2 regions of the Amaricoccus tamworthensis genome follow, and region 1 is predicted to be linked to the other one. Evidence: riboswitches for the same ligand, from Rfam matches in the RefSeq annotation. Region 1 holds a riboswitch; the other holds the start of a gene.
What was found. Region 1 has a riboswitch for thiamine pyrophosphate ahead of thiM (hydroxyethylthiazole kinase). Riboswitches for the same ligand answer to the same signal wherever they lie in the genome.

Region 1 (5,916 bases):
GGCGGCGGGCTCGGCCCTGAAAACGCAGACCCGAATTACCCGGTTGCGCGGGACCTGGGGGGAGTTTGGAGGACGCCCGGCGATACCGATGTTCCACCCCGAGGCGCTCCTGCGCGACGGAAGCCGCAAGCGGGCGGCGTGGTCTGATCTTTTGGAGATCCATCACAGGCTGGAGGCGATCGGTTGATTGGCATTGAGCCTGCGGTTTTTCTGACGTTCCTGCCGGCGGCACTGGCGCTCAATCTGACGCCCGGGGCGGACATGATGTTTTGCGTCAATCTGGGCCTGCGCGGCGGGGCGGCTCCGGCCTGGCTGGCATCGGCGGGGGTTGCCCTTGGGCTGATGGTGCATGTGACCATCGCGGGGCTGGGGCTTGGCGCGGTTGTCGCGAAATGGCCGGTGGTGTTCGACGTGGTGCGCTGGGTTGGTGTGGTGTACCTGCTTTGGCTGGCCCTGCGGATTTTGCGCGGTGGTGCGGAGGAGGACGCGCCGCGCAGGGGGCGTCTCTCCCAGGCCTTTACCGGTGGGTTGATCGTCAATCTGACGAACCCGAAAGTTATTCTGTTTGTACTGGCCTTTATTCCGCAGTTCGTGAACCCGAATGCCGGGACCACTTTACAGCAGTTTCTGGTGTTTGGGGCCGTGCTGGGACTCGGCGGGCTGATCGTTAACGGACTGGCGGGATCATTGGCCGGAGGGGTCGGGCAGCGTGTGGGTGGCTCCCGGCGGATGCAGCGCGGGTTGCAGGTTGTGACGGCCTCGATTTTCGGTCTGCTGGCCCTGCGGCTGGTGACGATGAAACAGGGATAGGATCGCATGGTGGAGCAACGTGAATTCATTCCGGTCCGGATTGCCGTGCTGACGGTTTCGGACACGCGTTCGCTGGCGGAGGACCGGTCCGGTGACGTGCTGGTCCAGAGGCTGACGGATGCGGGTCATCACCTGGCGGATCGCGATATTATCCAGGATGAGCAGGCCGCGATTGCGGAGAAGCTCAGAGTGTGGATCGCGGATGAGGACGTCGATGTGGTGATTTCCACCGGCGGCACGGGGCTGACGGGGCGGGACGTGACCGTGGAAGCGCATGAGAGCGTCTACGAGAAGCATATCCCCGCGTTTTCGACCATGTTCACCATGGTTTCGGCCGAGAAAATAGGGACATCAGCAATCCAGAGCCGCGCCTGCGCCGGGGTTGCGGGCGGTACGTATCTCTTTGCGCTGCCCGGCAGTCCTGGTGCGTGCAAGGATGCCTGGGACGGGATCCTGGAGAAGCAGCTCGATTACCGGCACATGCCCTGCAATTTTGTCGAGATCATGCCGCGTCTTGAGGAACACAAAAGGCGCAAGTGACCGATGCGTGAGACCGATCTCTATCCACCGCTCAAGCGGTATCTTGAGGCGCAGGGATATGAGGTGAAGGCCGAGATCGGGGACTGTGACCTGCTGGCCGTGCGCGGGGATGAACCGCCTCTCGTCGTCGAGATGAAACTGACGTTTTCGCTGGCCCTGGTGATGCAGGGCGTGGCGCGGCAGGCTTTGTTTGAGCATGTGTATCTGGCCGTGCCGGTGTCATCCGACCGGGGCTGGAAACTGCGTTACCGGGATATTATCCGCCTGTGTCGCCGGTTGGGTCTGGGTCTGCTGGCGGTGAAGACGGACGGGGAGGGCACGGTGGAGGCCCATCTCGATCCCGGTCCCTACCAGCCGCGACGCAATGCGAAGAAGGCCGGGCGGCTGCTGCGCGAGTTTGAGCGGCGGGTGGGCGACCCGAACGAGGGTGGCAGTACCGGGGTGAAACGGATCACGGCCTACCGGCAGGACGCGCTGCGCTGTGCTGCGTATCTGAGCCTGAACGGCGCTTGCAGGGCGGCACTTGTGGCGCGCGATGCGGGTGTGCCTCGGGCGGCGGTGTTGATGCGGGCGGATCACTACGGCTGGTTCGAGCGGGAGGCGCGGGGGATTTACGCGTTGACGCCGAAGGGGCGCGAGGGGCTGGAAAGCTTCGCTGACGTGCTGGCGGAGCTGGAACCGCCGAAACCGGCCGACGGAGATGTTTGACAGGCTCTTCGGCCTGTGTGACAGAGACATGGCGACAGGGGCGCGCGGCATCGGCCGGGCTGAGAAGGACCCTTTGAACCTGAACCGGATCATACCGGCGGAGGAAGTTGCATGGCGCGGGATCAGAGGACCGGATTGACGCCAGGCGCCCCTCCGTCACAGCGAGGGAGAGACATGAACACACCAGCGGAACACCTGAACCGGATGCGCGACCGCACACCGCTCGTCCAGAACATCACCAACTATGTTGCCATGAATGTCATGGCCAACATCATGCTGGCCGCCGGAGCCTCGCCCGCAATGGTTCATGCCAGCGAGGAGGGCCCGGAATTTGCCGCAATCGCGAGTGCGGTCAGTATCAATATCGGTACGATTGACGCGGACTGGGCCGAGGCGATGGCGGCGACGGCTGAGGGTGCGCAGAAGGCCGGCACACCCTGGGTGCTGGACCCGGTTGCGGTGGGCGCAACGGCGTTTCGGCAGGAGCAGGGTGCCCGGCTGCTGGGGTTTAAGCCAACCGTCATCCGGGGCAATGCGTCCGAGATTCTGGCGCTGGGCGGAACGGCTGCTGCGGGTCGTGGCGCTGACGCGGCAGATCCGGTTGCGGCCGCGGAGGCTGTCGCGCGGGACCTGGCCAAACGGACCGGTGCGGTCGTCGCCGTGACCGGTGAGGTGGATTACGTGACCGATGGCGAGCGCGCGGCGCGCGTCTCGAACGGTCACAGCCTGATGCCGCTCGTGACCGCGCTGGGCTGTTCACTGACCGGCTACGTTGCGGCCTTTATTGTGGATGAGGACCCGTTTGATGCGACCGTGGCGGCTCTGGCGTGTTTTGCGGTGGCCGGTGAGATTGCCGCGGATGGGGCAACCGGGCCAGGAAGCTTCCAGGTGCGGTTCATTGACGCTCTGCACAGCCTGACCGCGGACGTGGTCGCGGAGCGTGCCAGGGTGTCGGCCGCGTGATCCCGCCGCTGTGTTTTGTCACCGACGCGGACGCGCCTCTGTCCATCGTGGAGCAGGCCGAGGCGGCGGCGCGCGGGGGCGCGGGCTGGATCCAGCTGCGCCACAAAACCCTGCCGGACGCGGATTTCGCCGGGCTGGCGCGGGAGGTCATGGCCGCTATCGGAGGGTTTGGTGCGTCGCTGATCATCAATGATCGGGTCGACGTGGCCAGGTCGGTGAATGCCGCCGGTCTGCATGTGGGGCAGTCGGACGGGGATGTCGGCAAAATCCGCGAGGCGATTGGGCCCGACATGGTGCTGGGCCTGTCGATTGAGGCGGAGGATCAGCTTGCCGCCATTCCGCCCGGCGCGGTGACCTATCTTGGCGTTGGCCCGGTGCGTGCGACCGCGTCGAAGCCGGATCACGCGCAACCCATCGGGTTCGATGGCCTCGCCAGGATCGCGGCCGCCGCGAAGGAGCCATGCATGGCAATCGGCGGTCTGGATGCCGATGACATGGTGGAGGTGCGGCGCGCCGGTTGCGTCTCCGTCGCTGTGGTCTCCGCAATTTCGCGGGCTGAGGACCCGCAGGCCGCCACGCGGCGCATCGTTACGGAATGGAGCAGGACATGATCCCGAACGTGCTTTCCATTGCTGGTTCCGATCCTTCGGGCGGGGCCGGTATTCAGGCGGATATCAAGTCGATTTCGGCCAATGGTGGCTACGCCATGGCGGTGCTCACCGGCCTGACGGCGCAGAACACTGATGGCGTGAAGGGCGTGAGCCTCGTTGATCCGGCCTTTGTGACCGCACAGATCAGGGCCATTCGCGACGACATCCGGATCGATGCCATTAAGATCGGAATGCTCGGCGATGCCACGGTGATCGAGGCGGTCGCGGGGGCTTTGGAAGGTGTGGACGCGCCCATAGTTCTTGATCCCGTGATGGTTGCGCGGAGCGGTGACCGGCTGCTGGCCGACAGGGCGGTGTCGGCATTGCGGGACCTGCTCGTGCCTCGCGCGACGGTGATCACGCCTAACCTGCCGGAGGCCGCCGATCTGCTTGGGGTTCCTGAGGCCGCGGATGTGGACGGCATGCGGCACCAGGCGCGGGCTCTGCTGGAGCTTGGCTGCGGTGCGGTTCTGATCAAGGGTGGTCATCTGGGGCAGGGGGATGCCACGGATCTTCTGCTCTCCGGTGGTGACGAGACGGTGCTTTCCGCACCGCGCAGCGGGACGCGCAACACCCATGGCACCGGCTGCACGCTGTCCTCCGCTCTGGCGACACGGATCGCGCTGGGCGCGGAGCTCGCGCAGGCGGTGCGCGAGGCGAAATCCTACATCTCAGCGGCCATCGCGGCGGCGGACACGCTGTCGGTTGGTGGTGGGCATGGCCCGGTGCATCATTTCCACAGCCTGTGGGGTGGGGGCGCATAAACCCTTTGGGTTGTGAAACCTTTCGCCTGAGGGTTAGAGTGCCCTGAAAACATATCCGGGGGATGGAATGAGAATTCTATCGCGTATTGCGGCCTGCACTTTTACCGCCCTGTTTGCGGTCTCCGTGCAGGCGGAGGAGTTCGTCTACGAAACGCGCGGCGCGAACCTGTTCAGTTTCGATGTGCCGGATGGCTGGGAGGTTCTGGAAGGCGTCGAGGTGCCCGAAGCCCAGGCCGCCGACGGTACGCCGCTCAGCCCGAAGGTCGTGTCCATCCGTCCGCCGGATGAGGAGGGTGTAATGTGGACCGGGTTCTGGTCGCCGGTCAGGCTGTCGAGTATTTCCGGGGCCAAATCCTGGATGGAACGGGTGATCCCCTATCTCCTGGCCGAGCCGGAAAACCTCTACTACGACCGGCGTACCGTTGGTGGTAAACCCACGCGGTTTTACAGCGGTCAGGGTGTGCGCGACGGTCGCGATTTCGACTATGCCTTCGCCATCATCCAGATCTCACCGGATCACGTGGCCGTGGCCGCTTTCATCGGCGAGCCGGATGCCTATGACCGGCATGAGCAGGAACTGATCGGGGTACTCCGGTCCATTGCCGCGACGGAGGCGATGTGATGTGGAAGCCATATCTTGCGTGTGGGCTGGCCGGAACCATGCTGTTGGCGTCCTGCGATTCGACCTATTACGGGGCGAGTGTCGGGTACAATGTCGATCCGTATTACGGTTTTGACTACGGGTTCCGCTATGGCATCTATGACCACCATTACGACGTGGATATAGATATCGACCGGCCGGACCGTCCTGAGAGACCCGACCGCCCGGACAGGCCCAACCGTCCCGACAGACCCAAGCCTCCGTCGGGGCATCCTGATCGCCCCCCCGGAGGCTTCCACCCACCGGCTGGTGGACGCCCGGGCGGCGGTGGCGGGAGACGCGGTGGCGGCGGCCGGAGAATGCGGTAAGCCTGACCGGGATCAGGTGTGCGGCTGTTTCCGCCGCGTTCGAAGCCAGGCGATCATGCAGCCCATGACGGCAAGGGAGCCAAGCCCGGCGCCCACGTCTATTTCAGGCACATTGGCGGAAGCCGAGGCTTCCGTCACGGAAATCGCGTTGATGTCGAACCCATCGCCAGACCGGTTGGAAGACGTGTCCACAAACAGAAGATGCGTGAACGGCCCGCCCGCGACGTGGAAATCCGATCTGTCTTCGGCGTTGTCGACCGTACTCCAGGACGCGCCATAGTTCGCGGTATCGAAGAGGTCATCGGGCAGACCGCTGCTGAAGTCGCCGGCATGAATGGTGGCTGATTCAGGATACCGGCTGCGGTCACCCCAGGTCACCTCAAATACCGACGCTTCGCCCTGAAACGGCGTGCCAAATGTAAACCACGCGCGCCCGCCAAGCCCGAGGCTGAAGAACGCCTCATGCCGCCACGGAGGCGTGGCCGAGGGCGAACCAAACGCCGACGCAATAT
Region 2 (5,916 bases), on a different contig from region 1:
GTTTGGTGCCGAGGCTCTCTTCACCGCTATTTTGCCAGCACAGAAAATCGGGGTCGCGATCAAAATTGAGGATGGAAGTACCCGTGGTGCGGAATGTGCGATTGCCGCCATTCTCGCGCGGCTCGGGGTGTTTGAGGCGGACATGCCTGCCGTGGCGAAACGGCTCAACCCGCCCATTTTGAGCCGTTCCGGGATCAATGCCGGGGAAATCCGCCCTCATGCGGATTTCTGGGCCGGTGGCGCCCCAATCTGAACGGGGGCGGGGGCGGCACGATTACTGCTCCAGATACTGGTTGGTGTACCATCCTGACACGTTCGGCATGGTTTCGAGCGGGTGACCATCGCCGCCGCGCAGGATGCCTGCGCTGAACAGAAAGCCCGCGATGCTCTCAAACATGTCGGGGTCAATCACGCCCACCGCCTCGCCCGGGTCCTGGAGAAAGCCACCCGCAACGAGTGCCTTCATTGAGGCTTTTACCAGTTCGGCGTTCGTCAACATGCCCGAGGTCCCGGCGATCAGGATGTCGGCTGCTTCCTCGGGGTTGGTTGCCGCCAAACCATAGCCGCGCTGGGCGGCCTTCACGAAGGCTTCCGCTGTTTCCGGGTTGTTCGCGAGCCAGGTGCTGTTGCCTCCCAGAAAGGTGGTGTGCTGATCCGGAACGCCGTAATCGGTGTATTTGAAGGCACGCTGGGGCCGGTTGAGCAGAACGGAGTTCACGCCTTCCCATGTGCTGACCTCCAGCGTGAAGTCGACACTCCCGTTGGCCAGCGCCTCGTAGGCTGAGGTGCCTAGGGTGACAGTCTCAAAATTGCCCTCTCCGCCATCATTGCGAATGATTGTGGAGATCAGGGCCTCCTCCCAGGCGCTGCCGAAACCGGCATAGGTGAGGCCGTCGAGATCGGCGGGTCTTTGGATGTCCTCACGCTCGCCGTTGAAGACCAGATGCCCGGTTTCGTGCTGAACTACCGCCATGACTGCGGTCATGTCCGCGCCGGTGGCACGCTGGCTGTGGAAGCCCACGGCGCTCAGGATGCCAAACTCCGCAACACCCGTCGCCACGAGCGTGCCGGAAGAGGTGTCGGTATAGGGCAGGATCTCCACATCAAGTCCTGCTTCCTCAAACCAGCCCCTGGACTGAGCCACGTAAAGGCCAACGTGGTTTGTGTTGGGCGTCCAGTCGAGTGCGACACTGAGTTTTTCCTGGGCGACGGCCGGGATGGCGGCGCATATAATCGCAGCGCTCAAAAGGTGTTTCACGGGTCTTCTCCTGTCTGGTTCAGCAGTATTTCGAGCAGATGGGCCTCAAGTTCATGGGCTTCGGGGGAAGCCGGATGACCGAGGCGCGGGCGGGGGATATTCACCGGTATATCGGCAATGACGCGCGCGGGCCGGCGCGAGAGAACGTAGATCCGGTCGGAAAGCGCCACCGCCTCGCGCACGTCATGGGTGACGAGCAGGGTCGTCCAGTTTGCCGCGCGCCAGCGTTCCTCGAACCAGGTCTGCATTCGGGTCCGGGTCAGGGCGTCGAGCGCGCCGAACGGTTCGTCAAGCAGCTGAACTGGACGGGCCTGGACCGCGGTTCTCAGCAGCGCGGCGCGTTGGCGCATTCCGCCGGAGAGTTGCGAGGGATAATGTCTTTCGAAACCATCCAGACCGAACTTCGCCAGCAGTGGTCGGACCCTTTCCCGTGCCTGCTTTCGCTTCATTCCGTGGATTTCCAGCCCGAGGGTCAGGTTGTCGATGATCCGTCGCCACGGCATCAGGGCATCGCGTTGCGGCATGAAGGCGAACTGGCCGGTGGCGGTGTTAAGTTCCCGATCATTCGACAGAATTTCGCCCCGATCCTGACGCAGGGCGCCGGTGAGAAGGCGAAAGATGGTGGATTTCCCGGCGCCGGACGGACCGAGGATGGACACGAACTCGCCGGCCTTGACATGCATTGAAATGTCGTTCAGCACTTCCGTTTCGCCCAGCGTGACGGACATGTTCTGCAACTGAAGAATGCTCATTTTCCGTCACCCACATACCGCCAGCGCAGAACGGCGCGTTGCAGCAGCGCGGTGATGGCAAACAATACGAGCGTCAGGCCGGAGCTGATGACCACCGCGGCCAGAACCAGGTCGGGGCGGAAGCTGTTTTTGGCGTTCAGGATCACGATGCCGAGGCCCGCCCGCGCTCCGACGTATTCCGAGAAAATTGCGGCCACGACCGCGTAGGTGATCGAAATCCTTAGTCCCGCGAAAAAATACGGCATCGCCGACGGAAGACGCGCACGGAGGAACACGACCCTCCGCGAGGCTCCCATGGAGCGAAGCAGTTCGCCAATCTCGGGGTCGGTCGCCTCGTACCCGTCCACCAAAGCCACCAGCATCGGAAAAAACGTGACCAGCGCGACGAGCAGGACCTTGGGCGTCAGATCAAAACCAAACCAGAACACAACCAGCGGCGCGATTGCCACCAGCGGGAGGGTCTGGCTGATCACAAAGATCGGAAAAAGGGCGCGGCGCACGCGCGGCATGAAATCCAGCGCTACCGAAAGGACGAATGCCACGGTCATGGACAGGGAAAACCCTGCCAGGGTCGCCCGGATCGTGGGCAGCGTGTTTTCCCAAAGCAGCTGTCGGTTCACTGCCATTTGTTCCACCACCCGCGAAGGCGCGGGCAGCATCAGGGGCGATATGCCGGAGACATGTACCAGGATTTCCCAGGCAATGATGGCGCAGGTCACGCTCAGCACGGCCGGGACGGCCTGGGCAATGCCTCCGCCGGTGTGGCGGGGCAGGGGACGGCTCAACCTGTCAGGTCCCGGTGGGGCTGTTGGCTGAAACCGTCAGGTCGATCGTCACGTGACCGTTTGGCGGACCAAACCGGCAAAACGCCTGCTGAAGCGTAGCGAAAACGGGGCCCGCATCGCCAGAGAGCCGGGTGCAGAAGTTCTTGGAGCGGTCAAAAGTGCCGCTTCGCTTCAGGAAGTCGATGCAGCCCATGATCTCGAGCATGTGGTCGCCCGCGCCCATGACATAGAGCGAAAACTGTGCGGCCGCGTGCTGTCCCGTGTCGGCAGTTGCCGCCAGGGCCTCGAGCGCGGCGTCCTGCCTCGTTTCGAGAGGCTCGGACGGATTGGCCAGCGCGCCGGTCCGGCAAATGGGATCATCCGGCTCACCCGGGCATCCGCGCGACAATGTGGCGCGCAGCACTACATGATGGCCGGTCGAAGCCGCTTCGGCAAAGAGGTCGCGCAGGGCGGGAAACAGCACCTCGGGAGGTCCAACGATCAGTGTTGAAATATCGTCGGTCTCAATTCGTAGACGGTCCCGCCAGGGGTCGAGCGCCCTGAGCGATCCCAAAATGACGTCAACGAACCCGTCGGTCATGGGATAAAGTGAAACCTGTGCGCCTACGAACATGTGCAGTCTCCTTGCTACGCTGGCATTATCCAGATCAGCTTTGAGGGTCCGTGGACTTGTGCCCACATCTCAGCCGCGACACTACGCGGCACCCCTGAGTTGAGAGTTCATTTTCAGATCGGGGTCGGGATTGCAAGCTGATTTCGGCAAATGGCGTCGAAGGCCCGGGACCGGCCCCCAATTCACGGTATCGGCGTTCAGAGTGGGAAACCGCACCCATTCTTGCCCAAAAATCCAGGAAGCGTTAGAGAAGCGCCATGAATGGAATGTTTGACATGGATGATCACGCGCGGCTGCCCTGGCGGTTCCACCGCTGGCACGTGACCCTGCGGCTATGTGGCTGAACCATATAGTGAATTTCTGATCTCCTGAACATTCTGGCAGAGGAATAGCCATGACAGCGCCAAAAACACTCTACGACAAAATCTGGGATGCCCATCTCGTACACGAATCTGATGACGGCACCTGCCTGCTTTATATCGACCGCCACCTGGTCCATGAGGTGACCAGCCCGCAGGCTTTTGAGGGGCTTCGCATGGCCGGTCGCAAGGTTCGCGCGCCTGGCAAAACCGTGGCCGTCCCCGATCACAATGTGCCCACAACGACCGACCGTGCAAGCGGCATCATCTCCAACGAGGAGAGCCGCATCCAGGTTGAGGCGCTGAAAAGCAATGCCGAGCAGAACGGGATCACCTATTACGGTGTAAACGACGTGCGGCAGGGGATCGTGCACATCGTTGGCCCCGAGCAGGGCTGGACGCTTCCGGGCATGACGGTGGTCTGCGGCGACAGCCACACCGCGACCCATGGTGCATTCGGCGCACTGGCGCACGGTATTGGTACGTCGGAAGTGGAGCACGTTCTGGCCACCCAGACGCTGATCCAGAAGAAATCCAAAAACATGCTGGTCAGGATCAACGGCTCGCTGCGCCCCGGTGTGACCGCGAAGGACATCACCCTGTCCATCATCGGTGCGACAGGAACGGCCGGTGGTACGGGCTATGTGATCGAGTATGCCGGTCAGGCCATTCGTGAGCTGTCCATGGAAGGCCGTATGACGGTCTGCAACATGGCGATTGAGGGCGGTGCCCGCGCCGGTCTGATTGCGCCTGATGAGAAGACGTTTGAGTATGTCAAAGGCCGTCCGCACGCGCCCAAAGGTGCGGCTTATGAGGCGGCGGTTGAATACTGGAAAACGCTCTTCTCCGATGAGGGTGCCCATTACGACAAGGTTCTTGAACTTGATGCCGCCGACATCGCGCCGGTCGTGACCTGGGGAACCTCGCCCGAGGACGTTCTGCCGATCACCGGTACCGTGCCCAACCCGGAGGACTTCACGGGTGGCAAGGTCGATGCGGTGCGCCGTTCGCTCGATTACATGGGCCTGACCGCAGGCACCAAACTGAGCGACGTCAAAATCGACACCGTCTTTATCGGCTCCTGCACCAACGGACGCATTGAGGACCTTCGTGAGGTTGCCAAGGTGATGAAGGGCCGCAAGGTCAAGGAAGGTCTCCGTGCGATGATCGTGCCAGGATCCGGCCTCGTTCGTGCGCAGGCTGAGGAGGAAGGCATCGCTGACATCCTCATTGAGGCCGGTTTCGAATGGCGTATGGCCGGGTGTTCCATGTGCCTCGCCATGAACCCGGATCAGCTTGCCCCCGGTGAGCGCTGTGCCTCCACGTCGAACCGGAACTTTGAAGGACGGCAGGGACGTGGTGGACGCACGCATCTCCTGTCGCCCGCAATGGCTGCCGCCGCGGCCGTGACCGGACACCTTACGGACGTCCGCGAACTGACCTGATTATGACCTGGCCCGGCGACGTTGCCGGGCCACCTCAACCTCACACGATAAGCAGCGCGTCTTCCAGTTCGGACATATTGGTGAAATCATCGATGCGCAGCCTGTCTCCTTCGCCGAAATCGATAATGATGTTGCCGTTTTTCTTTTCGGCGTAATCCATGACTTTGTTTACTGCTGGCCTGGAGCCGCCGACGACGTCACCATCAATCCAGATTTCGTCATTGCCGCGTCCAAAATCGACGATCCTGTCCTTGCCGGCATCAAAGACGAAGACATCCCCTCCTTTTCCGCCCTTCAGCCTGTCATCACCTTTTCCACCGGACAGCATATCCGCGCCGCTGCCGCCTTTCAGGCCATCATCGCCACGGTCACCAAAAAGCGTGTCGTTGCCATTATCGCCTTCAATCCGGTCGCGGTAGCCGCCGCCGAAAATCACGTCGTCGCCTTTGCCTCCGGACAGTTTGTCCTTTCCGTCGCCACCAAGCACAACGTCGCGACCGGCACCGGATTTGATCCGGTCGCTGCCGGATGCGCCGAGAATGAAATCTCCATTGGAAGATCCGGAGAGTTTGTCGTTATCGGGTGTGCCGGCAACCAGGCCGTCGAATGTTTCCACGCCGAAAGCCCCGACATCAGAGCCAAGTACGGTCGCGTAGGTATCGATGCGGTAACCGGTCGTGCTGTCCGCTTCCCAGACTCCGGCC

Region 2: it holds a riboswitch for thiamine pyrophosphate, as region 1 does, so the genes downstream of both, ACP15P_RS19600 (YkoF family thiamine/hydroxymethylpyrimidine-binding protein) here and thiM (hydroxyethylthiazole kinase) in region 1, are expected to answer to the same signal.

The regions. Positions count from the first base shown of each region.
Region 1 is NZ_JBNAFV010000005.1:108,081-113,996, reverse strand. Features, by position in the region: gene ACP15P_RS10950 (uracil-DNA glycosylase) at 1-187, shown strand, start outside; gene ACP15P_RS10945 (LysE family translocator) at 187-810, shown strand; gene moaB (molybdenum cofactor biosynthesis protein B) at 817-1,350, shown strand; gene ACP15P_RS10935 (DUF2161 domain-containing phosphodiesterase) at 1,354-2,058, shown strand; TPP riboswitch at 2,085-2,181, shown strand; gene thiM (hydroxyethylthiazole kinase) at 2,233-3,021, shown strand; gene thiE (thiamine phosphate synthase) at 3,018-3,632, shown strand; gene thiD (bifunctional hydroxymethylpyrimidine kinase/phosphomethylpyrimidine kinase) at 3,629-4,435, shown strand; gene ACP15P_RS10915 (hypothetical protein) at 4,503-5,057, shown strand; gene ACP15P_RS10910 (hypothetical protein) at 5,057-5,404, shown strand; gene ACP15P_RS10905 (hypothetical protein) at 5,417-5,916, opposite strand, start outside.
Region 2 is NZ_JBNAFV010000017.1:69,103-75,018, forward strand. Features, by position in the region: gene ACP15P_RS19580 (asparaginase) at 1-253, shown strand, start outside; gene ACP15P_RS19585 (ABC transporter substrate-binding protein) at 275-1,258, opposite strand; gene ACP15P_RS19590 (ABC transporter ATP-binding protein) at 1,255-2,010, opposite strand; gene ACP15P_RS19595 (ABC transporter permease) at 2,007-2,795, opposite strand; gene ACP15P_RS19600 (YkoF family thiamine/hydroxymethylpyrimidine-binding protein) at 2,800-3,408, opposite strand; TPP riboswitch at 3,402-3,514, opposite strand; gene leuC (3-isopropylmalate dehydratase large subunit) at 3,803-5,212, shown strand; gene ACP15P_RS19610 (calcium-binding protein) at 5,253-5,916, opposite strand, start outside.